One region of the Streptomyces sp. NPDC088116 genome, then DNA from elsewhere that is predicted to be linked to it. Evidence: riboswitches for the same ligand, from Rfam matches in the RefSeq annotation. Region 1 holds a riboswitch; each other region holds the start of a gene.

The links. A riboswitch is a leader RNA that binds a small molecule or an ion and turns the genes downstream of it on or off. The one in region 1 is predicted to bind cobalamin.
Positions count from the first base shown of each region.
Region 2: linked by a shared signal. The riboswitch ahead of ACIOJD_RS02105 (ABC transporter substrate-binding protein) and the one ahead of ACIOJD_RS02635 (ribonucleoside-diphosphate reductase subunit alpha) in region 1 are both predicted to bind cobalamin.
Region 3: linked by a shared signal. The riboswitch ahead of metE (5-methyltetrahydropteroyltriglutamate--homocysteine S-methyltransferase) and the one ahead of ACIOJD_RS02635 (ribonucleoside-diphosphate reductase subunit alpha) in region 1 are both predicted to bind cobalamin.
Region 4: linked by a shared signal. The riboswitch ahead of ACIOJD_RS12220 (cobalamin biosynthesis protein) and the one ahead of ACIOJD_RS02635 (ribonucleoside-diphosphate reductase subunit alpha) in region 1 are both predicted to bind cobalamin.

Region 1 is NZ_JBIUTF010000001.1:602,829-610,049, reverse strand. It holds partial or broken gene ACIOJD_RS02665 (DUF2809 domain-containing protein) at 47-427, opposite strand; gene ACIOJD_RS02660 (DUF397 domain-containing protein) at 482-757, opposite strand; gene ACIOJD_RS02655 (Scr1 family TA system antitoxin-like transcriptional regulator) at 754-1,593, opposite strand; gene ACIOJD_RS02650 (ATP-binding protein) at 1,771-2,331, shown strand; gene ACIOJD_RS02645 (hypothetical protein) at 2,364-2,486, opposite strand; gene ACIOJD_RS02640 (ribonucleotide-diphosphate reductase subunit beta) at 2,613-3,650, opposite strand; gene ACIOJD_RS02635 (ribonucleoside-diphosphate reductase subunit alpha) at 3,650-6,121, opposite strand; cobalamin riboswitch at 6,267-6,409, opposite strand; partial or broken gene ACIOJD_RS02630 (Uma2 family endonuclease) at 6,502-7,088, shown strand.
Region 2 is NZ_JBIUTF010000001.1:480,443-487,663, forward strand. It holds gene ACIOJD_RS02095 (ABC transporter ATP-binding protein) at 1-826, opposite strand, end outside; gene ACIOJD_RS02100 (FecCD family ABC transporter permease) at 823-1,830, opposite strand; gene ACIOJD_RS02105 (ABC transporter substrate-binding protein) at 1,986-3,140, opposite strand; cobalamin riboswitch at 3,179-3,365, opposite strand; gene ACIOJD_RS02110 (DNA-binding response regulator) at 3,425-4,081, shown strand; gene ACIOJD_RS02115 (hypothetical protein) at 4,159-5,394, opposite strand; gene ACIOJD_RS02120 (sensor histidine kinase) at 5,600-6,934, opposite strand.
Region 3 is NZ_JBIUTF010000003.1:775,977-783,197, reverse strand. It holds gene ACIOJD_RS15690 (medium chain dehydrogenase/reductase family protein) at 1-234, shown strand, start outside; gene ACIOJD_RS15685 (cytochrome P450) at 283-1,509, opposite strand; gene ACIOJD_RS15680 (ferredoxin) at 1,631-1,831, opposite strand; gene ACIOJD_RS15675 (TetR/AcrR family transcriptional regulator) at 1,828-2,499, opposite strand; gene ACIOJD_RS15670 (cytochrome P450) at 2,496-3,689, opposite strand; gene ACIOJD_RS15665 (hypothetical protein) at 3,905-4,345, shown strand; cobalamin riboswitch at 4,539-4,739, shown strand; gene metE (5-methyltetrahydropteroyltriglutamate--homocysteine S-methyltransferase) at 4,902-7,217, shown strand.
Region 4 is NZ_JBIUTF010000002.1:1,358,345-1,365,565, reverse strand. It holds gene ACIOJD_RS12245 (hypothetical protein) at 1-626, opposite strand, end outside; gene ACIOJD_RS12240 (alpha/beta hydrolase) at 958-2,085, opposite strand; gene ACIOJD_RS12235 (class II aldolase/adducin family protein) at 2,394-3,056, opposite strand; gene ACIOJD_RS12230 (anion permease) at 3,247-4,524, shown strand; gene ACIOJD_RS12225 (hypothetical protein) at 4,537-4,788, shown strand; cobalamin riboswitch at 4,952-5,097, shown strand; gene ACIOJD_RS12220 (cobalamin biosynthesis protein) at 5,132-6,214, shown strand; gene ACIOJD_RS12215 (cobyric acid synthase) at 6,211-7,221, shown strand, end outside.

The DNA of each region.
Region 1 (7,221 bases):
CCGGATCCACCGGAAGGTCCCCGGCCGGCCGTCGGGGACCTCCACCGGCCCGCCGCCGCGCCATCGCCGCGTGCGCGAGCCCCGCGCATGCCGCACCGACCGCGTACCACAGCAGGTCAGGCGCGTTGAAGGTCGAGCCGAGCACCAGCCGCGCGAGCATGCTTCGCGCGGCCAGCTCGGCCGGGACGGCGGTCAGCTGGAGCAGCTCGACGGCGCAGCTGAACGCCAGTGCGCCCGCCGCGGCCGTCAAGGGCCGTACCCGCGGAGCGGCCAGCACGATCAGCGTATGGACCAGCACGGTGTAGAGCGCGTCGCCGCCGTACTTGGCGACGTCGCCGACCCCGACCGCTCTGATTCCCAGACCTGCGGCGACGGTCAGCGCGGCAGCACCACACGCCACCAGGCGCGTACGCGTGAGAGTCCCCATGGGGGTGAACTCTATGCGGGGTACGCGCCTTGCGGGCCTACGGCCCGTCGGGTATCAGGCCGGTACGTCTGCGTAGCCGCTCGCGTACGAGACGAATGCGCGCCAGCCGTCGGCCGGGACCTGGAGTACGGGTCCTTGTACGTTCTTCGAGTCGCGGAGGTGGACTGTGCTGGGGGAGACTGCGACTTCTACGCAGTCTCCGCCGCCCGAACCGCTGTAGCTGCTCTTGAACCAGGCCACCTCTACGCAGTTACCGCCGCCTGAACCGCTGTAGCTGCTCTTGAACCAGCGCAGTTGGGCGGGCCCGGCTGCAACCTGCTCAGTGCTCATGCTTCTCCTGCCACCCGCTCGATCAGACGCGCGGACTCCTCCGCGTTCAGGGCCTGTGTCCGCAGCTTGCCATAGCGCAGCCCGAAGGCACTGACATTCGCGGCGTCGGTGATCACCAATCCCACGTCCTGGGACTCGATACAGCCCACCCGGCGATGCTCCAGGGTCTCCAGAATCACCATAGGTCCGTTGAGACCGGGGTGGAAGCCACGATCCGAAGGCATGACCTGGATCTCGACGTTGCGCTTCGCCCCCTGCGTCAGAAGGTGTTGACGCTGCCCCCTCATCACTTCGTCGCTGCCCACCATGCTGGTCAGGGCCGATTCGCCGATGATGAAGCATGTCTCCACCATGGGTGTGCGCGTCAGCAACTTCTGCCGACTGAGCCTCGCTTCGAGATGCTGCTCAATGATCTCCTCGCTGAGGGGCGGGCAGTGCGCCGAGAACAGTGCCCGTGCGTACTCCTCTGTCTGGAGCAGCCCGGGGATGAGTAGGGGGTCGAAGTCGTATCTGCTCACCGCCTCCGTCTCGATCAACGCGAAGTCCTGGAAGAACGCGGGGAGTTTGGCCAGGTCCACGTCGTCCTGCAACACCGCCAGCGTCCCGCCCGCGTTCAACGTGGTGTCCGCCGAGTCCGTGAACGCGGACTTCGCCGGTCTCCGCCCCTGCTCGATCGAGGCGACCTGCTCGTACGAGTAGCCCACGGCCTCGGCCAGTTGCTGTTGCGTCAGTCCGGCCCGCTCGCGGTGGAGCTTGACCAGTTTGCCGTAGCCGACCCAGATGCCAGGTCGGTCGTCGTCCTTGGGCCGCTGCTTCTTCTGACGGCTGGTTCCCATACGCCTCACACCTCAACGTGTGTGCCGATGCGCGAAATGCTCTTCTCAGGGCAACGCCCGACGCTTCGGCGCCGTCACGGGACGTGACCCGTACAAACAGGGACCCGGCCCGTACACGGGCTGCCGGTACGGTCGTTCGCCCTGGTCACGCTATAGGCGCAACGGGACCGTAACCGTATGAAGTCGGAAATTCCCCCCGTCGCCGTCTCCACCGGCCCGGCTGCCCCCGCCGGACTTGTCGCCCCGCCGCCGCGTTCGCCGCTGTATCCGCCCTCCCGGGTCAAGCTCAGCTCCAGCCACCGGGGCGCCCGCCTGGCTCGGTTGCTCGCCGGGCAGCAGCTCGAAGAGTGGGGGATTCCGCGTACCGGCTCAGTTTCCGCCGTGGTCGTCGCCATCGTCGCGGAGCTGGCCGCGAACGCCGTGACTCATGGCCGTACCCCTGGGCGGGACTTCGAGCTGCGTCTGACTCTCACCTGCGCCGCCGTACGGGTGGAGGTCATCGACACCCGGCCCGACCGCTTTCCGCGCGCACCCGGTGTGTCGGCGCCGCCTCCGCCGGACTCGACCCACGGGCGCGTCTGTTTCTTGTCGCCGCCTACGCGGACCGCTGGGGCTGGGCCCTTCGTGACGCGCGGACCAAGACCGTCTGGGCCGAAGTGGACGCGGAAACAGGCCCGCATGAGAGCTGAGGCCGAGGCCGAGGGGCGATCCCCGCCTCCCGTACCGGAATTCCCGTGACGTGGGAATTCCAGTACAGGAGACCTGCGTGTTCAGGAAGTCGCGTTCCAGGAGTGCGCGACATCGACGGTCAGCCGGCCGCCCGACTGCGTCACCCGGAACGGCAGCACGAGCACCGCCAGCGTGGTTCCGAATCCTCGCGTGCTTGCTCCCATGGATCGAGTTGCCCGAGTTCACAAGACCGAGTGGATCTCGTGGACTTGAACAGCCTGGTGTGGCAAGGAGGTTGCCTGCTATTCCGGCGAGTCCGGGTGGCGGGATCCGGCGGGATCCGGCGCGACTCAGAACTCGTCGTCGAAGCCGACCGTGCCCTCCACCGCGACCTGGTACGCCGACGGGCGGCGCTCGAAGAAGTTCGTCAGCTCCTGGACGCCCTGGAGCTCCATGAAGGAGAACGGGTTCTCCGAGCCGTACACCGTGGGGAAGCCCAGCCGATCGAGGCGCTGGTCGGCGACGCACTCCAGGTACTGGCGCATCGACTCCGTGTTCATACCCGGCAGGCCCTCGCCGCACAGGTCGCGGCCGAACTGGAGCTCCGCCTCCACCGCCTCCTTCAGCATGTCCGTGACCTGCTGCTGGAGGGCGTCGTCGAACAGCTCCGGCTCCTCCTTGCGGACCGTGTCCACGACCTCGAAGGCGAAGTTCATGTGCATGGTCTCGTCGCGGAAGACCCAGTTCGTACCGGTGGCCAGACCGTGCAGCAGCCCGCGCGAGCGGAACCAGTAGACGTACGCGAAGGCGCCGTAGAAGAACAGGCCCTCGATGCAGGCCGCGAAGCAGATCAGGTTCAGCAGGAAACGCCGCCGGTCCGCCTTCGACTCCAGCCGGTCGATCGTCTCGACCGAGTCCATCCACCGGAAGCAGAACTGCGCCTTCTCGCGGATCGACGGGATCTCCTCCACCGCGTCGAAGGCCGCCGCGCGGTCCTCGGGATCGGGCAGATACGTGTCCAGCAGCGTCAGATAGAACTGGACGTGCACCGCTTCCTCGAAGAGCTGGCGGGAGAGATACAGCCGCGCCTCGGGGGAGTTGATGTGCTTGTAGAGCGTCAGCACCAGGTTGTTCGACACGATCGAGTCGCCCGTCGCGAAGAACGCGACCAGCCGGCCGATCATGTGCTGCTCACCGGGGGAGAGCTTGGCGAGGTCGGAGACGTCGGAGTGCAGGTCGACCTCCTCCACCGTCCAGGTGTTCTTGATCGCGTCGCGGTAGCGCTCGTAGAAGTCCGGGTAGCGCATGGGGCGCAGGGTCAGTTCGAAGCCCGGGTCGAGCAGGTTCTTCTCGGTTGTCACGGTCGCGTCTGTCGGGTCGGTGGTCATTACTGGCAGGCCTCGCAGGACTCGGGGTTTTCCAGGGAGCAGGCGATCGCCTCGTCGTCGGGCGTCACCTGCGCGGGTACGGGCACAGGGGCGGAAGCGGGTGAGGGTGCCGCCTTCGACGCCTTCGACCCAGCCGCCTGCGACCCGGCCGCCCTCGCGATCCGCGTCGCCGGGCGCGAGCGCAGGTAGTACGTCGTCTTCAGCCCCTTCTTCCAGGCGTACGCGTACATCGAGCTGAGCTTCCCGATGGTCGGCGTCTCCAGGAACAGGTTCAGCGACTGGCTCTGGTCGAGGAACGGCGTACGGGCCGCCGCCATGTCGATCAGGGCGCGCTGCGGGATCTCCCACGCCGTGCGGTACAGGTCCCGGATCTCCGCCGGGACCCGGGGCAGGTCCGCCACCGAGCCGTTGGACTCGCGCAGCGCCTCACGCGTCGGCCCGTCCCAGATGCCGAGCCTCTTCAGGTCCTGCACCAGATACGAGTTGACCTGGAGGAACTCCCCGGAGAGCGTCTCGCGCTTGAAGAGGTTGGAGACCTGCGGCTCGATGCACTCGTACACGCCCGCGATCGAGGCGATGGTCGCCGTCGGGGCGATCGCCAGGAGCAGCGAGTTGCGCATGCCCGTCCTCGCGATCCGGGCGCGCAGCGCGGCCCAGCGCTCCGGCCAGTTCAGCTCCACGTCGTAGTGGTCGGGGTGCAGCACCCCGCGCGCGGCGCGCGTCTTCGACCAGGCGGGCAGCGGTCCCGACCGTTCGGCGAGGCCGCAGGACGCCTCGTACGCGGCGAGCATGATCCGCTCGGCGATCCGGGTGGAGAGCGCGGCGGCCTCGGGGGAGTCGAACGCCAGCCGCTTCTTGAAGAAGACATCCTGGAGGCCCATCGCGCCCAGGCCCACCGGACGCCATTTCGCGTTGGAGTTCCCGGCCTGCTCGGTCGGGTAGAAGTTGATGTCGACGACCCGGTCGAGGAAGGTCACGGCGGTGACGACGGTCTCGTCCAGCCGCTCCCAGCCGATCTCGCCGGTGGCCGCGTCCACGAACGCGCCGAGGTTGATGGACCCGAGGTTGCAGACGGCCGTCTCGCCGTCGTCCGTGACCTCCAGGATCTCCGTGCAGAGATTGGATGAGTGGACGGTGTGGCCGGGCTCGGCGGTCTGGTTGGCCGTACGGTTCGAGGCGTCCTTGAAGGTCATCCAGCCGTTGCCGGTCTGGGCGAGCGTACGCATCATCCGGCCGTACAACTCCCGGGCGGGGATGGTCTTCCGGGCCAGACCGGCCGCCTCCGCCTCGCGGTACCTCGCGTCGAACTCGCCGCCCCACAGGTCGACCAGCTCCGGCACATCGGCGGGCGAGAACAGCGACCAGACGCCGTCCGCCTCGACCCGGCGCATGAACTCGTCGGGGATCCAGTGCGCGAGGTTCAGATTGTGCGTACGGCGGGCGTCCTCACCGGTGTTGTCCCGCAGCTCCAGGAACTCCTCCAGGTCCGCGTGCCACGTCTCCAGGTAGACACAGGCCGCGCCCTTGCGCCGGCCGCCCTGGTTGACGGCCGCGACCGAGGAGTCGAGGGTGCGCAGGAACGGCACGATGCCGTTGGAGTGGCCGTTCGTGCCCCGGATCAGTGAACCGCGCGAGCGGATACGGGAGTAGGGGAGGCCGATGCCGCCCGCGTGCTTCGAGAGCCGCGCCACCTGGTGGTAGCGGTCGTAGATGGAGTCCAGCTCGTCCAGCGGGGAGTCCAGCAGGTAGCAGGACGACATCTGCGGGTGGCGCGTACCGGAGTTGAAGAGCGTCGGCGAGGACGGCAGGTAGTCCAGGCGGCTCATCAGCCGGTACAGCGCGGCGACTTCGTCCAGCGCGCGGATGCTCGCGCTGTCCGCCGCCTCGGCCGGGCCGGAGTCCGTCGGCTCCTCGGCCAGCCCGGCGGCGACGCGCAGCATGAAGTGCTGCGGGGTCTCGATCACCTGGCGGGTGATCGGGTGGCGGAGCAGATAGCGGCTGTAGAGCGTCCGCAGCCCGAAGTAGCCGAAGCGGTCGTCCCCGGCCGGGTCGATCAGCCGGTCCAGCCGGTCCGCGTGGCGCGTGACGAACGCGGCCGTACGGTCCGCGATCAGGCCCTCGCGGTGGCCCGTCGCGACGGACCCGGAGAACGACACCACGCCCTGCCCCGCCGCCTCCTCCGCGATGGTGCGGGTCAGCAGCCGGGCGGCGAGCCGGGAGTAGGCCGGGTCCTCGGAGATCAGCCCCGCGGCCGCCTCGGTGGCGAGCCCCCGCAACTCGGCCTCGTCCGACCGGGCGTTACGGCCCCGCAGCGCGGCGGCCGCGACCCTGCCCGGGTCGGTGTCCGGCAGATCGGCGGTCAGGTCCGTCAGGGTCCGCAGCAACGCGGTCCCGGGGCCGTCGGTCACCTGCGCGGCGACCTCGGAGATATCGGAAATGCCTGAAGCCGGATCGGCTGGCGCGATGGTCACGTGGTGCTCTCCCTCGCTCGGCTCTGGGCCGTCGGGAGGGAAACGGGGATCGCGGCACGACCGTACGGCCCGGAAACGGGCAGCGCGGCGCGCGGCGTCCACCGGCCCAACCGCGAGGCCCGGACGTCTGGGCATCCGGATCGGTCGAACCGGATGCGCCGTCAGCAGGTGTTCGGACTCGCGGGTATGACAAAGCACACCACAGCACACCGTTGCGGGACAGTTCCGGATTCGCACCGGATTCCCCTGCGGCGACAGCGAGGTCGAGCATACATCTGGGGGCTGGGCGCTGTGTCACCCCCCAGATGTTGTGTCGTGAGCTTGTGGTCACTGACTGTCATACCGCCCCGCTATCGTCTTCGGGACAAGGAGGTTTCCCCATGACGGCCACCGATTACGAGAGCCAGGTCCTCACCGAGGAGTTCGAAGAGGCCACCCGGATACTGGCCCGCTCGACAGAGAGCATCCGGCTGGAACTCATCGACGGGAAGGTCCGGAGCAGCGTGATGCCGGACGGGGACCACGGACGCATCATGGAGTGGCTGACGCGTAGTTGTCTGCGGTCCCGGCCCGAGCTGTGGCTCTGTCCGGTCCGTGGGCTTCAGGTGCAGGCGCGCCTGAAGGGCCGCGCCCGTCCGGACGGCTCGCTCGCGCCGAGTGAAGCCTTCGTCGGCCAGGGCGAATGGGCGGACCCCGCGCCGGTCCTGATGGCCGTCGAGGTGACGACGTACGACTCCGACACCGACCACGGGCACCGGGTGGAGAAGCCGCGCGCGTACGCGCCCAGACCGATATCCCGGTCCATCTGCTGATCGACCGGGACAGCTGCGAGGTCACCGTCTACAGCGAGCCGGACGGGGGCGCTACGAGAATGCCCACACGGTGCCGTTCGGCAAGGAGATCACCCTCCCCCGATCCCGTCGGCATCACGCTGGAGACCGAGCAGCTCAAGAACTGGGTGCGCTGACAACGGACGGGGCGCCCGGGGGGGCCCCGCCCCGGGGGGGCCCCCCGCCCCCCCCCCCCGGCCCGCCGGGGGGGGGGGGGCGGGGGGGGGGGGCCCCCCCCCCGGGCCCCCCCCCCCCCCGGACCCCCCCCCC
Region 2 (7,221 bases), 120 kb from region 1:
TGCCGAGGAACCGTACGTACGGACGGCCCTCGGGCCCGTCCTGGGTGACGGCGGCGCGCACCCCGTACACATCCGCGATCAGGCGCTCGGTGATGACGTCCCACGAACTGCCGCCGGCCACGACGCGGCCCTGCTTCAGCACGACGAGCTGATCGCAGTACATCGCCGCCAGGTTCAGGTCGTGCAGCGCGATGACGCTGGTCACCGGGAGTTCGGCGACCAGGTTCAGGAGGTCGAGCTGGTGCTGGATGTCCAGGTGGTTGGTCGGTTCGTCCAGCAGGAGTTCGCGGGGCTCCTGGGCGAGCGCGCGGGCGATCTGGACCCGCTGGCGCTCGCCGCCCGAGAGCGTGTGCCAGGACTGGCCGGCCCGGTCCGTCAGGCCGGTGCGTTCCAGAGCGGTACGAATGGCCTCGTCGTCCCCGGCGGCCGCCGCCGACCAGGCGCGGCGGTGCGGGACGCGGCCGAGCCGTACGACATCGCGGACGGTCAACTCGACCTGGGTGTCGGCCTGCTGCTCGACCACGGCGACGCGGCGGGCGAGCGATCTGCGGCCGAGTTCGGCGAGCGGGCGGCCGTCGAGGGTGATGACGCCGCAGGCGGGGGCGAGGACGCCGGAGAGCAGGCGCAACAGGGTGGACTTTCCCGAGCCGTTCGGGCCGAGCAGCCCGACCATGGATCCGGGCGGCGGCGCGAGACTGACCCCGTCCACGATCAGGCGTCCGCCGGCGGTCCGGGAGACACGGTCGGCGCGGAGGCCCGAGCCGGTCACCGCATCCGTATCCGTATCCGTATCCGTACCCGTGCGTGTGTCCGTGGTCCGCTTCATCGGATTCTCCGGCCCCGGTACAGGACAAGGACGAACGCCGGTACGCCGATCAGCGAGGTCACCACGCCCACCGGCACCTCCTGCGGGTCGAGCACCGTACGGGCCAGGGTGTCGACCCAGACCAGGAACACCGCTCCGGTCAGCGCGGTGACGGGCAGCAGCCGGCCGTGGCCGGGACCGGCCAGCGCACGGGCGGCGTGCGGCAGTACGAGGCCGACGAAGCCGATGGCCCCGGCCGAGCTGACCAGCGCCGCCGTCAGCAGCGCGGTCACGCACAGCAGCACCACACGGGTACGGGCCACCGAGACGCCCAGCGTCGCCGCCGCGTCCTGGCCGAACGCGAACGCGTCGAGCGTCCGCGCGTACCCGAGACACACCAGCAGCGCCACCGCGAGCACCGCCAGGCAGACCCACACATCGGTCCACCCGGCGCCGCTGAGCGATCCGAGCAGCCAGAACAGCACGCCCCGGGTGGTCTCCGCGTCCGCCGCCGTCATCACGATGAAGGAGGTCAGGGCCGAGAAGAGCTGCATCGCGGCGACTCCGGAGAGCACCACCCGGTCCACCGTGCCGCCGAGGGTATGGCTGAGCAGCAGCACCAGCGCGAACGAGCACAGGGCGCCGAGGAACGCGCCGCCCGAGATGGACAGCGCCCCGCCGCCGACACCGAGCACGACGACCACGACCGCGCCGGTCGAAGCCCCCGAGGAGACTCCCAGCACGAAGGGGTCGGCGAGCGGGTTACGGAGCAGGGACTGCATGACCGCCCCGCACACCGCGAGTCCGGCGCCGCAGACGGCGGCGAGCAGGGTGCGGGGCAGCCGCAGGTTCCAGACGATCCCGTCCCGGATCGGTGTGAGGCCGGAATCGCCCCATCCGATATGGGTGGCCACCACGGACCAGACGTCGCCGACGCGGATGTTCGCGGGTCCGATGGTGATCGCGACGGCGACGGAGAGGAACAGCCCGGCGACCCCGCAGGCCCAGAGGAGGCCGTGCCGCAACCGGCGTACGCCGGGGCCGTGTACGCCTGGACCATCCGGGCCCGGACCGCGTACCTCCTGGGCCTCCGATGCCCCCGACGCCTCCAGAGACCCCGACACCTCAGGAACCCCCTCAGCCGCCGTAGCCTCCCGGGGCCGCTCCGTACGTTCGACCGTCACTTCGCGGGCGCGATCTCGCGCAGCTTCGCCGCGACCTTCTCGACGCCCTCGACCGTTCGGATGGTCGGGTTCATGGCCTGGCCGCTGAGCAGGACGTAGCGCTTGTGCCTGACGGCGTCCATGTTCCGGGTGGCCGGATTGGACTCCAGGAACTCGATCTTCTTCTCGGCGGTCTCGGCCGTCTCCGACTTACGGGTGAGGTCGCCGATCACCAGAACGCCAGGGTTGCGGTCCGCGACCGTCTCCCAGTTGATCTGGGGCCACTCCTCGTGGTTGTCGTCGAAGACGTTCTTCGCCCCGACGGCGTTGGTGATGATGCCGGGAGCGCCGCAGCAGCCGCCCATGTACGGCGACTCGGAGTTGGCGAACCAGTAGAGGAGGGTGGCCTTTCCGGCCGTCCCGCCCTCCGCGCCCTTCGGGGCCTTCCCGGACTTCCCGCCCGTCGCGGCGTCGATCCCGGCCGTGGCCTTCGCCATCCGGCCCTTGAGCCCGGCGACCACCTTCTCGCCCCGCTCCTCGACGCCGAAGACCTTGGCCAGGTCGCGTACCTCGCCGTAGACGTCGTCCATGGTGAGCGAGGTCGTACGGACTCCGTCGCCGTCGCCGCTGTTGTCCTTGGTGCAGTCGGACGGGGAGACATACGTGGGTACGCCCAGCTCCTCGAACTGCGGGCGCGTGGCCACACCGCCCTTGCCCAGCGTCGATTCGAACGAGGAGGCCACGAAGTCGGGCTCGGTGTCCAGGACCTTCTCGAAGGAGGGGGCGTTGTCCGCCAGCCGCTTCACGCCGGCGTTGGGCTTCTCCAGCCCCTTCAGCAGCGGGTCGGTCCAGGTGGCGGTGCCCACCATCCGGTCGGCGAGACCGAGGGAGAGCATGATCTCCGTCGTGCCCTGATTGAGCGAGACGGCACGGCGCGGCGGCGCGTCGACCCGTACCTTCTGTCCGCAGTTGTCGAGTGTGCGCGGGTATCCGGTGGCCGCACCGCCGGATGGGGACGTCCCGGAATCGGCCGCCTTCCCGGAGGAGCCCCCGCCGCCGCAGGCCGTCAGGAGCACCGCCCCGGCAAGGAAGAGGATGGTGTGGCGAACGGAGGTACGGGCACGGGCGGGGCGCGCGAGCGGCACGGCAGTTCCTCTGCGTCGAGGGCCCATGCGCGGAGCCCAGTCGTACGGTGCTCCCCCGCCACAGGACGAGGGCGGAGGCCGCCAGCAGGTCTTCGGACTCGGGATCCCCCGGGCGAGACGCCTTCCCGGACAGCTCAACTGTCCAGTGGCCGATGCCGCGCCCGTCACCCTTACCGCTGCGCGTCAGTTCCGGATTCGCACCGGATTCCCTGACCCACGTACATGGGTTCGACTGGCCTCGGCAAGCTATCACAGGAGGTTTTCGGCCTCGGCCGGGTCCGCCGGAGCACCGGTCGGAGGGACTATGGGACATGCCGGAAAACGAGCCAGTGAGCGTCGTGCTGATCGACGACCATCCTGTCGTCCTCGCCGGGATCGAGTCCTGGTACGCCGCGTCGCGGCGGCCGATCACCGTGACCGCCAAGGGGCCCTGCCTCTCGGTGGCCATGAGCGGGGCCGGCCGGGACGCGGACGTGGTGGTGCTGGACCTTCAGCTCTCCCACGGGGTGCCCGCGTACCCCGAGCTGAAGCAACTGGTCGCGCAGGAACGGCAAGTGATCGTCTACACGATGCAGGACAGTCAGGAGACCGCGCTGACCTGCCTGGACCTGGGGGCCTTCACGTATCTGACGAAGGCCGAGGGGGAGAACCACCTCATGGCGGCCACGCTGGCGGCGGCCGACTGCCGTCCCTACACGCCCCCGGCACTGGCCGGTGCTTTCGGCAGCGACGCGAGGAAGGGCCGCCCCGCGCTGACCCCGCGTGAGGTGGAGGTGCTCCTGGAGTGGTTCCAGTCGGAGTCCAAGGCCATGGTCGGGGCGAGCCTCGGTCTCTCCGTCCGTACGGTGAACACCTACCTGGAGCGGGTACGGATCAAGTACGCCAACGCGGGGCGGCCGGCGACGACGAAGGCGAATCTGGTCGCGCGGGCCATTCAGGACGGACTGACGTCGTTGGACGAGCTGTAGGGCCTGTCCGCCGGACAGGCCCTAGCGGTGACGTGATGGGCGACGGGCGAGGGGCCAGGACGGGATCGTCGCCGCTCCTATGCCTGGGACGGGGTCTGGGCCTGTGGCCGGGTGTGGGCCAGGGGCGGTGATGCGGTCCTGGGCTCGCCCAGGGGGTCGCTCTCCATGTGGAGCGCGTAGGACGCCTCGACCAGGAGCCGTCCCTGGCTCCGTACCGTACGCACGCGGATGCCGGGCTCGGCGGGCTCCGGGATGTCCGTCCCGGGCGCGTCGGTCACCACGCTCACCCGTACCAGCCCGCCGCCGCGCACGACAGTGGCCCGCGCGCTGTGGCGCGCCGTCGCGAGCGCGGCCAGGACGGGCTCGGTCAGCGCGCGGCGCAGGTGCCGGGGCACCGGGGCCGACGCTCCCCGTACGGCGAGCTGCACATCGACGCCGTGGCGTTCGGCGACACCGATACCGGCCCGGAGTTCATGGATCAGCGGGTCGGCCGCGTGGTCCCGTTCGGCGAAGAGCCGCCGCAGCCGGGCGGCTTCGAAGGCGCTCCGGCGCCGGACCCGCTCGTCCCCCGGTTCGAGGGACCCGTCGGCCAGCCCGGTCAGCAACGGCAGTACGGAGCGGCCCAGTTCGCGGTAGCGCGACCGCTGGTCGGCATGGACCTGGGCGGAGATCGCGGCTTCCGTACGGACCCGCTCCTGCTCGCGCGCCGTGGCACCGGCCGTCGCCGCGCAGTCCCGCAGCAGCCTCGCCATCACCGCGGCCGCGATCTGGAACGCGCAGATGGCCAGGGCGCTGACGGCCATCCCCGCCGCGACCTGGCGTGACGGGGTCCCGGCGAGCAGCAACTGTACGAGCGTGACGGCGACATGGCCGCCGACGAAGAGCAGCGTCGCGTTCAGTCCGGCGTCGAACAGCAGCAGGACGCCGAACCAGCCGATCTCCAGGAACGTCCAGTGCGGGGTCGCGAGGAAGTACGTGCCCGGCAGCTGGCTCGTGGCGACGACCGCCACCGCCAGAGCGGAGACCAGGCCCGCCACCACCCACCACCGTGGCCTGCGGCGGCCGGCCGCTCCGAGGAGCGCGTCCACCACGATGACGAGCGTCAGCAGCCCGAACGCGGTGAGCTGCACCCAGGCGTGCCGGTAATTGCCGAGGTTGGCGAGGAGCGCGGGCAGCGCCAGTCCGAAGTGGATCGCCGAGAGGATGATCAGTCCGGCCAGCCGCAGCGCACCGCGCATGCTGTCGGCGATCCGGTCGGTCGTGGGATCGGATTCCCCGTCCGCGCCCTTGTCCTCATCCGTTTCTCTGGCCACTCCCCCTTCCGTCGGAGCCATCGGGTACCTCTGATCCGTCGCGTTGCTCTGATCCGTCGCGTTGCTCTGATTCGTCGCGTTGCTCTGATCCGTCGCGTTGCTCTGATTCGTCGTGTCTCTCGCGTCCCTCAGCTCTCTCGCGTCCCTCAGCTCTCTCGCGTCCCTCAGCTCTCTCGCGTCCCTCGGAGCATCGGGCCCGCGCGCATCAGACATGCGGCCACTCCAGCCGTACGGCCGTGCCCCGCCGGAGCCCGGAGTCGACCGTGGCCCTGCCGCCGACGGCGGCCATCCGCTCGACGACCGAGCGCGCCAGCCCCTGGCAGTGCGGCGGCACCTGGGCCGTATCGAAACCGACGCCGTCGTCGCTGATGGTGACGGTGACGGTGTCGCCCTCCCGGCTCGCCGTCACGGTCGCCGAGCCGACACCCGCGTGCCGGGCCACATTGCGCAGCGCCTCTCCCAGGCTCCCCCGGAGCGCCACGGCGGCCGGCCGCCACATCAGGCCGAGCGAGCCGTCGAACTCGGCCCGTACGGACAGGGGATGGTCGCCGATCTCCGCCCGCAGCTCCTGGGCCACATTCGTCTCACCGGACGTCACCCGCTCCGGGGCCAGGCGCCGCAGGTCCTTGCCGGCCTGGGTCCGCAGTATGTGCGGGTGGATGGACCGGCCGTGGGCCGAGACCATCAGCAGCGTCGCGCAGGCGGTGTCGTGCAGCGTCGCCAGATGCTCGCGCTCGGCCGACCGCTGCGCCTGCGCCACCTCGTGGCGCCGTCGTGCGGAGGCGGTCTGCGAGCCGACGGCGTCGGCGGTTCTGCTGGCGCGCAGGACCAGTTGGTACATGCCCTGGGAGAGGGCGGTCTGCACCAGCAGCCAACTCACGTTCGGCAGCGCGTAGTTCCACCCTTGAGGCCGGTCCAGCACGACACCGGCCAGGTCGGCGACGGCCAGCAGGAGCGCCAGGGCGACCGCGAGCGCCGGCGGGTACATCAACTGGTAGCCGACCGCGACGATGCTGACCACCACCAGCAGCCAGGTGCTGCCGTACATGGTCTGGGTGTCCGGAATCGTCAGTGTCTGAGTGAGGCAGAGTCCGGTCAGCACGGCCAGGTCCGTGGCCAGAAGCAGTCGGGGGCGGGTTCCCGCCATCCCCCATCGGTAGTGCAGGGCGCTCCAGGCGAGTACGACGGCACAGACGGCCGAGGTGACGGCCATGCTGTCGACGGGCATCGCCGGTACGGCGAGAACGGCGCACGAGCACACCACCACGACCCGGATCCGGTAGGCGTAGCGGTAGGCGAACCGGACGAACTCCCGCTCGGCCGGACCCGGGGCGCCGGCCCCCGAAGGGGCGTGACCAGGGGCGGGAGAGCCGTCACCGGTGCCCGGAGGACCGCCGGCGGTACCCGCGGGGCCGTCGCCCGCGCCCTGCGGAACGCCCGGTTCCGACCGTACGCCGGTTTCCGGGGGCTCGACGGCGGAAGACTCCCCCGCGAGCCCGGTGGTCATCTCGTCCCGCTCGTTCGGCACTCGGCGCCTCACCCGTCGCAGTCCCTCACCAATTGTCGGTCGTTTGACCGTCACACGTCCAAGGCCTCCGGCGATAGCGTTTCTCCAGTCATGGTGCTGGACCCTCCGCTCTTCGCGGTATCGGTCCCCATGACCGCACGCGCACCTGCCTCATGGGGGTGGGCAGGGGTGCGTGAGGGGGAAGGGAAAGGTAAGGGTGTGCGGGGCAGTCCGCCGGGACTGTCCCGCCACCGTGACCGCGAAGACCGCGGACCGCCGCCGAAACCCGTCGTCGAAATCCACTGTCGCATCCATCTCCC
Region 3 (7,221 bases), on a different contig from region 1:
CTGCTGCCCAACCACCGCAGCGCCGCCTTCTACAACTTCTGGGGCGGCCGCACCATCAGGCCCCGCCGATTCCGCCGCCACCAGCACCACGATCTCGGCGTCGTACTCGACCTGCTCGCCTCCGGCGCCATCACCGCCCAGATCGCGGCACGGTTCCCCCTCACCGAGGTCGGCGCGGCCATGGAACTCGCCGAATCCCGCACCGTCCGCGGCAAGGTCGTCCTGCATCCGTAACGGCCCCGGCCCAACAGGATCACGTCCGGCCTTCCGCTGTCGCGAGTGCTACCAGGTGACGGGGAGTTCGTGCATTCCGTAGATGACTGCGTCGTATTTGAACGGGAGTTGCTCCAGGTCCGTCGCCACGCGCAGGGTGGGAATGCGACGGAAGAGGGTCGGGTAGATCACCTGGAGTTCCATCCTGGCGAGAGGCTGCCCGACACAGTGATGGGTACCGGCGCCGAAAGCCTGGTGGTGGCGGGCGTCACGGGTGATGTCCAGCCGGTCGGGGGCGGGGAAGACGGAAGGGTCCCGGTTGGCCAGTTCGCCGAGCAGGATCACACCCTCGCCGGCGCGAATGGTCCGGCCGGCGATCCGGATGTCCTCCAGTGCGGTCCGGCGGCGCCCGAGGTGCACGATGGAGAGGTAGCGCAGCAGTTCTTCCACCGCCGCGCCGATCACCTTGGGATCGTCCGTCTCACGTATGAGGGCGAGTTGTTCCGGGTGCTGGAGCAGGAGCAGTGTGCCCAGGCTGATCATGTTCGCGGTGGTCTCGTGGCCGCCGAGCAGCAGCAGCACACCCATGGCGACGGCCTCGCGGCGGGTCAGTTCACCGGCCTTGATCTGCTCGCCGAGTTTGGAGAGGAGATCGTCGCCGGGCTCGACGAGCTTCTCGCCGACCAGGTGGTCGAGGTAGTCGGCGAGGATGGTGTGAGCGGCCTTCCGCTGCTCGGGGGTGGCGACGGCGGAGACGATGGTCTTGCTGTTGGTCTGGAAGAACTCGTGGTCCTCGTAGGGCACCCCGAGCAGCTCCGAGATCACCAGGGACGGCAGGGGCAACGCGAGCGCCTGGACCAGGTCGGCGGGTTTCGGACCGGCGAGCATGCGGTCGATGAAGGTGTCCACCATCTTCTGCACGGCCGGGCGCATCGCCTCGACGCGTCTGATGGTGAAGACACCGCTGACCATGCGGCGCAGCCGGGCGTGTTCCGGGTCGTCGAGTCCGACGAAACTCAGGTCGGTTCCCCCTTCGCCCCGGTGGGCGACCGGGCTGGGGAAGCCGGGGTTGGAGAAGTCCGCGCTCAGCCGGGCGTCGGAGAGCAGTGCCTTCTGCTCGGCGTGGGTGGTCACCACCCAGGGTGTGCTGTCGCCCCAGGAGCGGACCTTGGTCAGCGGACCGTACCGGGCCAGACCACGCAGTTCGGGTGACGGATCGAAGGGGCAGGCCGCGGAACGCGGTGGGGGGAAGTCGGGGATCTCGGCGTCGGCCGTAGCGGGGGTGGGCATTGTCATCCTCCGTTGATCGGCGGGAACGGGGCGGAAGCGTGCCTCCCCGCTGCCGGTGCTCGCGCGATGCCGGTCGGCCGCTCGGCCGCCGACCGCAGCCGATCGCGAAGCACGTTCCCGGGTGCGCTCACGAGACCTCGTCGAGCTGGATGGCGGCGGCGGGGCACACGCTCGCGGACTCCCGGACGGCCGTGTACCGCTCCTCGGGCGGTTCGGCGTCGAGGAGGACGACGACGCCGTCCTCGTCCCGCTGATCGAACACCTCCGGTGCGATCAGCACGCACTGCCCGGCGCCGCAGCACTTCTCTTCATCCACAGTGATCTTCATGGTCGGTTCGGCTCCAGGTCGTGGTGAGGGGAGACGGGTGCGGTGAGCAGACCGACGATCGCGTCGGTCAGCGCGTCGGCGGTGCGCTCCCACGAGGAGTGCAGCAAGGCGGTGCCCTCGGCCAGGGCGCGTTCCCGCTCCGCGCAGGTGTGGACGATCAAATGACGGGCCATGGCTCCGCGTTCGACCCGCACCGGGGCGGGTACCGCTTCGAGGAGCCGACCGAGGCCGTCGAGGGTCTGCCGCAGGGGCTCCCTGGTGAGGGCCTCGTCGGTGGTCATCGCGCGCATCAGCGGGTCGGTCATGACCTGCACGGCGAAGCGGGCGTACCAGGACGGGATGCCGAGCGAGCCGAGATGTTCCGGCACGGGGCGCACCAGGCAGCCGACCCAGTCCCGTAGGTCGTGGCTGTCGCCGATCTCGTCCAGATGCCGCTGCCGGATCCGTTCGACCTTCTCGCTGTGCTTGCTCATGACGGCGCGTACGAGGCCCGCCTTGGCGCCGAAGTGGTAGCTGACGGCGGTGACGTTGCCCTGCCCCGCCGCCTCGCCGATCTGGCGGTTCGACACCGCGATCAGTCCGTGTTCGGCGAAGAGTCGTTCCGCGGCCGACATGATCGCCTCGCGGGTCTCGGCGACGCGGTCGGCCCGAGCGGTCCTGTCGCTCACCAGGTCACCGGCAGTTCACGCAGCGGGGTGGTGAGCAGGCCCTCGTGGCGGCGCAGGTCGTGGGTGCCGACGGCGAGATCGAGTGTGGGCAGCCGACGCAGCAGGACGGTGAGCACGGCCTGCAACTCGGTGCGGGCCAGCGGCTGTCCGAGGCAGGAGTGAGACCCGGCGCCGAAGGTGAGGTGGGGATTGGGAGAGCGGCCGAGGTCCATGTCGGCCGCTCCCTCCCAGGCGCTCTCGTCGCGGTTGGCCGCGGCCATGCTGCACACCACGGTGGTGCCGCGCGGCACCACACCGCCGGAGAGTTCGGTGTCCTCGTGCACGTACCGGAGCATGCCGAAGCCGCTGCCGTTCGGGTCGAACCGCAGTACCTCCTCCACCGCCTTGCGGGTCAGTGACGGGTCGGCCAGCAAGCGCTCCCAGCGCCGGCGGTCGGACAGCAGGTGCGCCGTCATCATCGAGATGAAGCCCGCTGTGGTCTCATGACCGGCGAGCAGGAGCGCCTGCCCCGTGGCCACCAGCCCGGCCTCGGACATCGGTTCGCCCTCCGCGTCCGCGCCGTCCATGAGAAGGCTGAGGAGGTCGTCCCCGGGTTCCGTGCGCTTGCCGTCGATCAGATGCGCCATGTAATCGGCGAAGTCCTGATGCGCCGCCTCCGTCTCGGCACGCGTGTACCGGGTCATGTTCAAGAAGGTGTCGGACCAGCTCTTGAACCGGTCCCGGTCGCACTCCGGCACGCCCAGCATGGTGCAGATGACGAACACCGGAAGCGGGAAGGCCAGATGCGTCACCAGGTCCGCCGGCCGGCCGTGTTCCAGCATCTCGTCGATGAGCTGGTCGGTCATGGCCTCCATGCTCGGCCGCAGTGCCGACATCCGCTTGGCCGTGAACCACTTGCCGACCATGCGCCGCCAGCGGTCATGGCCCTCGGCGTTGAGCGCCTGCGCCATCGGGCTGTTGAAGATGTCCGCCGCGTCACCGGCCGACACCCGGGCCGCGTCGGGCAAGGCCAGCCCCTCGCGACTCAGACGCGGGTCGGAGAGCGCCGTCCGCACGTCCTCGTAACGCGTCAGCAGCGCCGCCTCGTCACCACTCGGCAGCGTCACCCGCGCCACCGGACACCTCTGCCGAAGCTCCGCCCACTGCGGCGGCGGCTCCAGCGCCGCGGCAGGGACGATCGGGTAGCTCATCGTCTCCGTGCTTTGGGCTTCGGTCACTTGTGGCCTCCTCGGATCGTGTCGGCGGGCAGAGTCAACCTCAGCCCACATGGTAAGTCAACCGACTGATTTAAGTCGCGCTCGCCTGAACGCGACGGGCGGTCGAGAGGAACCGTCCCTCCCGGTCGCTCGTCCTCAACAACCAGGCAAGTCCATGCCCTTGGGGCGAGTCGGAGTCGAGGCGGATCATGAAAATGCGGACCTGGCTGCTGGGGGCGCCGGCCGTCGGCATGGGCCGGCCGGCCTGGCAGGTCATCGCCGACCTGACGGACGACGACGTGGTCGCGAGGCGGCAGTCGGTCTCGTGCGAGGAAGCGATGCGCTTCGCCGACCAGAGCGGGTTGCCGGCCGGAGCGTCCGAGGCGAAGTGCGAGGTCATGGGAGCACAGGACACGCGGTACGACGTCAGGTTCCGGATCTCCCGCGCCCGCCTCGGCACATGGCTGACTTCGGCCTGTCCCGACATGAAGATGACATCGGACTGCTCCGGCCCCCCGGAGACCGTCGACGCCTGCGGCAACCTGACCCTGGACCCTTATGCCGACGGCGGCGCGGTGGCGTTCGACCTGACCGTGGAGTACGAGGAGGGGGCCACCGCCCTCGTCCACTTCCAGCCCTTCAGCACGTGAACTCCCTCGCCGCGCCCGCCCCCCCGGACACCGGGGCCTGATGACCCTGCGAGCCGGGGCCGTGGCCTCCTGATCCGCTGTGACCTTGCGTTTTCCCCCTCCTCGGCGCGGATCCCGTGTCTCATGTCACCTTCCGGAACAGGGGCGGGGGCGACCAAGGGGTTGGCTACGCCCTAGGCTGGCGGGTGCAGCTGGTTCGCCCTGTCCGCCAGGCAGGCGCGTCGTAAGAGGGAACCCGGTGGGAATCCGGGACTGCCCCGCAGCGGTGAGCGGGAACGACCGCCGTCATACGCACTGGATCCGGCCTCGGATCCGGGAAGCGACGGCCAGTAGGAATCTGCCTCGGCAGATGTGCCCGCGAGTCCGAAGACCTGCCCGTTGCCCGTACGTGACCGATCGCGTACGGATATCCCGGTGACCTCGTGGGCGGGTCGGCGTACATACCAGACGGACGAGCGCGCCCCAGGCGTGACATGGGTCCGTCGGGTTCGTCACCCCTTCGCGCTCGCGTCCCGTCTCCGGGATCTCAAGGAGTCATCTCGCGAAGGAGATTTCCGTGACAGCGAAGTCCGCGGCCGCGGCAGCACGGGCCACCGTGTACGGCTACCCCCGCCAGGGCCCGAACCGGGAACTGAAGAAGTCCATCGAGGGTTATTGGAAGGGCCGCGTCACCGCCCAGGCCCTCCGGGAGACGGCGGCAGACCTGCGCCGGGCCAACTGGCAGCAGTTGGTGGACGCCGGCGTCCACGAGGTGCCGACCGGCGACTTCTCGTACTACGACCATGTCCTGGACACCAGCGTCATGGTCGGTGCCGTACCCGAGCGACACCGTGACGCGGTCACGGCCGGCGCACTCGACGGCTACTTCGCGATGGCCCGCGGCACCCAGGACGTGGCGCCGCTGGAGATGACCAAGTGGTTCGACACCAACTACCACTACCTCGTCCCGGAGCTGGGCCCCGACACCGTCTTCACCGCCGACTCCGCCAAGCAGGTCGCCGAGCTGACGGAGGCCATCACGCTCGGGCACACGGCCCGCCCGGTCCTCGTCGGCCCCGTCACCTATCTTCTGCTCGCCAAGCCCGCCCCCGGCGTGGCGGCCGATTTCGAACCGCTGACCCTGCTGGACCGGCTGCTGCCCGTCTACGCCGAGGTCCTCGCGGACCTGCGTGCCACCGGCGCCGAGTGGGTCCAGCTCGACGAGCCCGCGCTCGTCCAGGACCGCACGCGCGCCGAGTTGAACACCGCCGCCCGCGCCTACCGTGAACTCGGCGGCCTGACCGACCGTCCGAAGCTGCTCGTCGCCTCCTACTTCGACCGTCTCGGCGAGGCCCTTCCCGTCCTGGCGAAGGCACCGGTCGAGGGCCTGGCGCTCGACTTCACCGAGGCGGCCGCCGCCAACCTCGAAGACCTCGCCGCCGTCGGCGGACTGCCCGGCAAGCGCCTCGTCGCGGGCGTCGTCAACGGCCGCAACATCTGGATCAACAACTTCGAGAAGTCCCTGTCCACTCTGGGGACGCTCCTCGGTCTGGCCGACCGGGTCGACGTGGCGGCCTCCTGCTCGCTCCTGCACGTACCGCTCGACACCGCGGCCGAGCGGGACATCGACCCGCAGATCCTGCGCTGGCTCGCCTTCGCCCGGCAGAAGACCACCGAAATCGTCACCCTGGCCAAGGGACTGGCCCAGGGAACCGGAGCCATCACCGCGGAGATCGCCGCCAACCGCGCCGATCTCGTCTCCCGCGCCAACTCCGCGATCACCCATGATCCGGCCGTACGGGCCAGGACCTCAGCCGTCACCGACGCCGACGGCCGTCGCTCCCAGCCGTACACCGAGCGTGCCGCCGCCCAGCGCGCCCACCTCAAGCTGCCGCTGCTGCCGACGACCACCATCGGCTCGTTCCCGCAGACCGCTGAACTGCGCACGGCCCGCGCGGACTTGCGCGCGGGGCGGATCGACACCACGGGGTACGAACAGCGCATCGAGGACGAGATCCGCGAGGTCATCTCCTTCCAGGAGAGGACCGGGATCGACGTCCTGGTGCACGGCGAACCCGAACGCAACGACATGGTGCAGTACTTCGCCGAACAGCTCACCGGCTACCTCGCCACCCAGCACGGCTGGGTGCAGTCGTACGGCACCCGCTACGTCCGCCCGCCCGTCCTGGCCGGCGACATCTCCCGCCCCGAACCGATGACGGTGCGCTGGACCTCGTACGCCCAGTCGCTCACCGACCGCCCCGTCAAGGGCATGCTCACCGGGCCCGTCACCATGCTTGCCTGGTCCTTCGTCCGCGACGACCAGCCCCTCGGCGACACCGCCCGCCAAGTCGCCCTCGCTCTGCGCGACGAGGTCAACGACCTTGAGACCAGCGGCACTTCGGTGATCCAGGTCGATGAACCCGCCCTGCGCGAAACACTGCCGCTGCGCGCCGCCGACCGCGCCGCGTACCTGGACTGGGCAACCGAGTCGTTCCGCCTCACCACCAGCGGCGTACGCCCGGACACCCAGATCCACACCCACATGTGCTACGCCGAGTTCGGCGACATCGTCCAGGCCATCGACGACCTCGACGCCGACGTCATCAGCCTGGAGGCGGCCCGCTCCCACATGCAGGTCGCACGCGAACTCGCCGCACACGGTTACCCCCGCGAGGCCGGACCCGGCGTGTACGACATCCACTCCCCGCGCGTACCCGACGCGGACGAGGCAGCCGCGCTGCTCCGCAAGGGACTGGAGGCCATTCCCGCCGAACGGCTGTGGGTCAATCCCGACTGCGGTCTGAAGACCCGCGGCTGGCCCGAGACCAAGGCGTCCCTGGAGAACCTGGTCACAGCCGCCCGCACCGTCCGCACGGAACTGCCCGCCTGACCCG
Region 4 (7,221 bases), on a different contig from region 1:
CCGTAGGGGACCTCGCAGCGCTCCTCGTGGAGTTCGGCGACCCGCTGCTGGAGCAGGTCGAGCAGGGCCGGTACGAGCACGGGTCCGGCCGAGAGCTGAAGAAGGGAGAGCACCTGGGGGACGGCCTCGACGACCTCGGCGACCGTCGCCGCCGCGACATCGTCGGGGGCCGGGTGGACGAGCGACCAGGCGTCGAAGAGCGCGACCCAGCCGCGCTGGACGGCGCTGTCGTCGCGGTCCCAGGCCTGGAGCCGCCAGCCGGGGCGTACGGTGCCGCCGTGCAGCTCGACCAGGCCGGCCAGCCGGGCGCGGTCCCAGCCCGCGCGCACCTGGTCCGGGGTCAACTCCAGCGCGGCGGCGGCCCGTTCCTGGGCGGCCGCGGCGAGCGGACCCGCTCCGGGGTCCCGGTCGCCGGCCGCCCAGCGGGCGATCCGTACCGCATCCGCGAGGACCGCCCTCGCCTGGCGGGCCAGCTCCGCCGGAGGCGGAGTGCCCTCCGGCGGACGGGGTGCCGGCCGGCTGCGGCCATCGGTCACAGCCCGTCGGGCCGTGGTCAACGGTCGCGCCCGGACGAGGCGGAGTCTGGAGTTGCGCGCCAATTGCTCATCAGGCTTTCGGGACGTCACAGGGGCAGTCTTCCCGCTGACCGCCCGAAAGCCCAAACGGAACCCATTCCCTCGGTACCGGACCGGCGGACGGGAGCCCTGCTACGAACGGGACGCGGGGGTACGGAAGGGACAGGAAGTTGCCTGCTGGGCGGGGCCGCGCGGCATCCGGCGCGGGTGATCACGGGGCAGGGGATCACTCTCGTACCGGACGTACCGGACGCACCGGGCGACGTGGGCGTCTTCGCCGACGCGGCGAGTTCACCTGCCGGGCATCGCGCGGCAGACGGAGGTCCGAGTACGGCGGGCTGAGGGCTGAGGTCCGGCGACAGGTGCCGAGCGGGAAGACGGGCTACATGAGAGGGGTGAGGAAGCGGCGGAGCGTCTCTTCGTAACCGGTGGGATCCGCGTTCCACATGGCGGCGTGCGGGGCGTGCGGCACCGTGTGGAGGCTGATCAATCCCGGTCCCCGCGCGGCTAGTTCGCGGGAGGAGTTCCAGGACGCGAGGGTGTCGTCGGGACCATGGATGATCAGCGTCGGGACACGCAGGGCGCCCCGTCCGGCGGCCCTGCGCAGCCGGTCGCCGTCCAGACCGGCCCTGCCCCGCGCCGCCCGGACGGCGAGCGGGAGCAGGACTCCGGGGATACGGCGGGCGGTGGCCAGCGCCCGCAGGGTGGCCTCCCAGTCCAGCACCGGCGAGTCGAGGACCAGCCCGGAGATCCGCTCCCTGAGCGCCGAGTCGGCGGAGGCGAACAGGGCCATCGAGGCTCCGGTGGACCAGCCGTGGAGGATCACCCGCCGCGCGCCGTAGCGGACGGCGTACCGGATCGCCGCGTCCAGGTCGCGCCATTCCGAGTCGCCGAGGTGGCCGAGGCCGTCCGGCGACCGGAGGGCTCCGGGGTCGCCCCGGTAGGCGATGTCGAGCACGGGGATCTGCTGTTCCGCCAGGAACTCCATGATGTTCATGGGGTGTTCGCGGGTGGCGCCGAGGCCGTGCACGGTGATCACCCAGGTGTCGCGCGCTCCGGGCACGAACCAGGCGGGCAGGGAGCCGAGTTCGCCCGGGATCCACACGTCCTTGTGGGCGAGGCCGAGCGCGGTGGCGGGGTCGCCGCTGTGCACCTTCGGGGTGAGGCGTACGCGCGAGCCGGCGACGAGGCTGCCGTGACCGACCCGTACCAGCCGCCGTACGACGGTGTGGGCGGCGTGCTCGACGCCGCCCAGTACGGGGCCGACGACCGCGTGGACGCCGGGTCCTTCGAGGCCGTACGTGCCGGGGCGCAGGGACGCGAGGCTGCGGGTCAGGGTGACCTGTCCGGCGGCCGTGGCGTGCACGGTGAGACGGGGGTCGCTGGGCAGGGGCCGTCCGGGCGGTGCCTTGAGCGCGGCATCGCCGGCGTACCGGCCGGCCGCGACCGCAGCCGCGCCGACCCCGAGCACTGTGGAGACGGCCGCTGCCGTCGCTGTAGCCGGGCGCACTGTCACAGTGTCGCCACGCCCACTAGCGACGGCCAGCGGACGGGGGCCGTCGGGGTACGGCGGCGGGCCCGGCACGAAGCCACTGGTGCACGGGGTTGCGGGGGTACGGGACCGCTGGGGTACGGGACCGCTGGGGTACGGGACCGCTGGGGTACGGGACTACTGGGGTACGGGGCAGCCGGATGCCGGGGCCGCAGGGAGGGCCCCCGGCCGGGGGCGGCTCGCCTCCCGAGCCCGGCCGGGGGCGGCTCGCGTCCCCGGCCGGGCTCGTCCCGAGGACAGGCGGCCTCCGGCCGGGCACCGGCCGCTCAGCCGCGCTGGCCGTAGCCCTTCAGCTTCTCCCCGGTCTCCCGCACCTGGGCCTCGGACAGGAGCGTGGGTGTGTGGCCGGGGACGGCCCCGGCGGTGAGCCAGAGACGGCACATCCACTCCAGCTGGGCCGTACGGTCGTAGGCCTGGTCGAGGGTGTCGCCGTAGGTGACCGTGCCGTGGTTCTGGAGCAGGACTGCGGTGCGGTCGCGCAGGGCGTGGAGCATGTTGTCAGCGAGTTCGTCCGTGCCGTACAGGGCGTACGGAGCGACCCGGACGGCGCCGCCGAAGGCCGCCGACATGTAGTGGATCAGGGGCAGTTCGGGGACGAGGGTGGAGACGGCGGTGGCGTGGACCGCGTGGGTGTGGACCACGGCGGTCGCGGAGGTGGCGCGGTAGACGGCGAGGTGCATGGGCAGTTCGCTGGTGGGGGTGAGTTCGCCGAGGACCTGCCGCCCTTCGAGGTCGACGGCTATCGCGTCGTCGGGGCCGAGCCGCTCGTACGGCACCCCGCTCGGTGTGACCAGGACCAGGTCCCCGACCCGTACCGAGACATTGCCCGAGGTTCCGACGACGAGGCCTTCCGACGCCGTCCTGACGGCCGTGGCCACCAGGTCCCGCCAAGCCTGTCCGACTGCTTCCTGCCGCTGCTGATTCGTCATGGTGAAATCCTGTCAGGCTGCGCCGAACGAGCGCTCCCCCGGCGCCAGTCGGGCTCGATCCGGCGGCGGTCGCGGGTCTGCCGAGGACACTCCATTAGGGTCACCCCGAAGTCCCGCTCAGTTCATCTTCCGTTCACCCTGACTCCTTACGTTCACCAAGGCCACTGACGTCCAACGATTGCCTGGGTAAATGGAACACATCACCCTGCTGCTCGCGATTGTGATCGTGACAGCTCTCGTGTTCGATTTCACGAACGGTTTCCACGACACCGCCAACGCGATGGCGACGACCATCTCGACCGGCGCCCTGAAGCCCAAGACAGCGGTGGCCATGTCGGCCGTCCTGAATCTCGTCGGCGCGTTCCTGTCCGTGGAGGTCGCCAAGACGATCTCCGGCGGGCTCATCAACGAACAGGGCATACAGACGGAAGTCATCTTCGCGGCGCTCGTCGGCGCCATCCTCTGGAACCTCTTCACCTGGCTGCTCGGCCTGCCGTCGAGTTCCTCCCACGCACTCTTCGGCGGCCTCATCGGCGCCACCCTGATGTCCGTCGGCACCTCCGGGGTCAACGGCGGGGTCGTCATCACGAAGGTCCTGATCCCCGCGCTCGCCGCGCCGGTCGTCGCCGGTCTCGCCGCGCTCCTCGCCACCCGGCTGACCTACCGGATCGGCCGTCGTACGGACGACAAGGCGACCGCCAAGGGCTTCCGCGCCGGACAGATCGCCTCCGCCGGTCTCGTCTCGCTCGCCCACGGCACCAACGACGCGCAGAAGACCATGGGCGTCATCACCCTCGCGCTGGTCACCGGCGGCGTGCTCGCCCCCGGCTCCAACCCGCCGCTGTGGGTCATCGTCTCCGCCGGTATCGCGATCGCGCTCGGTACGTACCTGGGCGGCTGGCGCATCATCCGCACCATGGGCAGCGGGCTCACCGACCTCCGGCCGCAGCAGGGCTTCGCCGCCCAGACCAGCGCCGCGACGGTCATCCTGGCCTCTTCCCACCTGGGCTTCTCGCTCTCCACGACCCAGTCCTGCTCCGGCGCCGTGATGGGCGCGGGCCTGGGGCGCAAGGGCGGGGTGGTCCGCTGGTCCACCGCCACCCGGATGTTCGTCGCCTGGTGCCTGACGCTGCCCGCCGCCGGTCTGGTCGCCGCCGGTGCGGAGTTCCTGACCGGACAGGGCACCTGGGGCGTCGCGGTCGTCGCCGTACTGCTCGTCGCGTTCTCCGCCGCGATCTGGTTCGCGTCGCGCCGCCGCCCGGTCGACCACACCAACGTCACACCGGGCGGGACCGGGACGGACGGAACGGGACCGGACGCCGGGACCACGCCCGGTGCCGTGACCACCGCCGTCGCGGCCGTCTCCCCGCCGCCCAGCACGGCCGGCACGCCCGCCCAGGACCTCTCCACCACCATCCAGGCCCCCGCGGGCCCCGTCGGCGAGCCGACGCGAACCGCCTCGGTGTAAGGGAAGAACCGCATGAACATCGACTGGGCGGCCCTCGGTTCCGTCTTCGGCGTCAGCCTGCTGGCCACGGTCGGCCTCGTGGGCCTGTTCACCCTCGGCATCGTGGGCCTCGCCAAGGGGGAGACCGCGGGGACGGTGGCTCAGGGCGCGGACGGCTCCGTACGCACGGGCGGCTCCGTGGCTCTGGCGCGCGCGGGCGCGTACGCCTGCTTCGCGCTGTGCGCGGCGGCCGTGGCGTACGGCATCTACATGATCGTGGCCTGAGTTCCCCTCGGCCTGAGACAACACCAGCCGGTCCCGGCGCACTTCGGGTGCGTCGGGACCGGCTTATTCGACCGGCCCTCGCCGGAGCGCGGGCAACCGGTGGTGTCGTGCGTCATGTGGGGCTCGGCACACTGTCCCGTCGCAGGTCAGGGAGGAGTTGACGGGTGTCGCGCACCGTGGTGGACTGCCGAGGCCATACACGGCGGCATGGAAGAGGAAGCCGGTGCGAATCCGGCGCGGTCCCGCCACTGTCACTGCGAGCCACGTCTCCAGGAGCCAGGAACTCTTGCCGCCGCGTCACGTCGAGCCAGGGCGCGGACCCTGAGTGAGGACACAATTCGCCATGCCTGGCTGCGGTTCGGCCGCCGATCGGGTCTTCGCCTACGGCGCCGCCCTCGGCCTCCTGGGCGACCGGCTGTTCGGCGATCCGCGCCGGGGGCATCCGGTCGCCGCGTTCGGCAGGGCCGCGGGGGCTGTTGAGCGGACGCTGTGGCGCGACCACCGTGGGTGGGGCGCGCTGCACACCGCTGTGTGCGCCGGTGGCGCCGCCGGAATCGCGGCGCTCGCGGCCCGAGGGACCCGAGGGGTACGAGGGGTACGGGGTGGTCGCACCGGCTCCTCCGCCGTGTCCGTCCCTGCGGGCACGGCCGCCCCTTCCAGCACGGCTCCCCCTTCCTTCGCGTCCGCCTCTTCCCTCGCGTCCGTCGCGCTGACCGCCGCCGCCACCTGGACCGTCGTCGGCGGCACCACGCTGGGCCGGGAGGCCCGCGCCATCGGCGGGGCACTCGCCGCCGGGGACATCGATGTGGCCAGGGAACGACTGCCTCATCTGTGCGGGCGCGACCCGCAGGCGCTCGACGGACCGCAGATCGCGCGGGCCGTAGTGGAGTCCGTCGCCGAGAACACCTCCGACGCGGTCGTGGGCGCGCTGGTGTGGGGAGCGGTCGCGGGAGTGCCGGGGCTGGTCGGGTTCCGCGCGGTGAACACCCTGGACGCGATGGTGGGGCACCGGTCGCCCACGTACCTCCGGTTCGGCTGGGCCTCGGCCCGGCTGGACGATGTCGTCGGCTGGCCCGGGGCCCGGCTGACCGCCGCGCTGACCGTTGTGGCGGGCGGCGATCCGCGCGGCGCGCTGCGCGCGCTGCGGCGGGACGCCCGTACGCATCCGAGCCCCAACGCGGGCCCGGTGGAAGCCTCGTTCGCCGGGGCGCTGGGCGTACGGCTCGGGGGGACGCTGGCGTACGGCGGGCGGGTGGAGCACCGGCCCGTACTGAACGACGCGGGGCGGCCTGTCGAGGTCGCGGACATCGAGCGGGCCGTGCGCCTGTCGGGCCGGGTGAACGCCCTCGCGCTCGCGGTGTGCGTCGCTGGGCGGTTCGCGTACGGCGCCCTGCGGCACAGGACTTCGGGAAAGGTGCGGGGATGAGCCGGGGCGGGCGCGGCGGCGGGCTGCTGATAGCCGGGACCACCTCCGACGCGGGCAAGAGCGTGGTCACGGCGGGGATCTGCCGCTGGCTCGTACGCCGGGGCGTGAAGGTGGCGCCCTTCAAGGGGCAGAACATGTCCCTGAACTCGTTCGTGACGCGCGAGGGCGCGGAGATCGGGCGGGCGCAGGCGATGCAGGCCCAGGCGGCCCGGGTGGAGCCGACCGCGCTGATGAATCCCGTCCTGCTCAAGCCGGGCAGCGACCGCAGCAGCCAAGTGGTGCTGATGGGGCGGCCGGTGGGCGAGCTGAGTGCCAAGGGATACCACGGCGGCCGGCAGGAAGCCCTGCTCGGTCCTGTCCTGGAATGCCTGGAGGAGCTGCGGGGCACGTATGACGCGGTGATCTGTGAGGGGGCTGGCAGTCCGGCCGAGATCAATCTGCGCCGTACCGACATCGTGAACATGGGCATCGCACGGGCCGCGCGGCTGCCGGTGGTCGTGGTCGGGGACATCGACCGGGGTGGAGTCTTCGCCTCGTTCTTCGGGACGACCGCGCTGCTGAGCCCCGAGGACCAGGATCTGATCGCGGGTTATCTCGTCAACAAGTTCCGGGGCGATGTGTCGCTGCTGGAGCCGGGCCTGGAGATGCTCCGCGGGCTGACGGGACGGTCCACGCTGGGGGTGCTCCCGTGGCGGCACGGGCTGGGCATCGACGAGGAGGACGGGCTGCGGGTGTCGATGCGCGGCGCCGTACGCGAGTCCCTGGTGGCTCCCCCGTACGGCGAGGACGTGCTGCGGATCGCGGTCTGCGCCGTACCGCTGATGTCGAACTTCACCGATGTGGACGCGCTGGCGGCGGAGCCCGGGGTCGTGGTGCGGTTCGTGGACCGGGCCGAGGAGCTGGCCGACGCGGACCTGGTGATCGTGCCGGGCACGCGCGGCACGGTGAAGGCGCTGGCGTGGCTGCGGGAGCGCGGGCTCGCCGACGCGATCGCCCGGCGGGCCGCC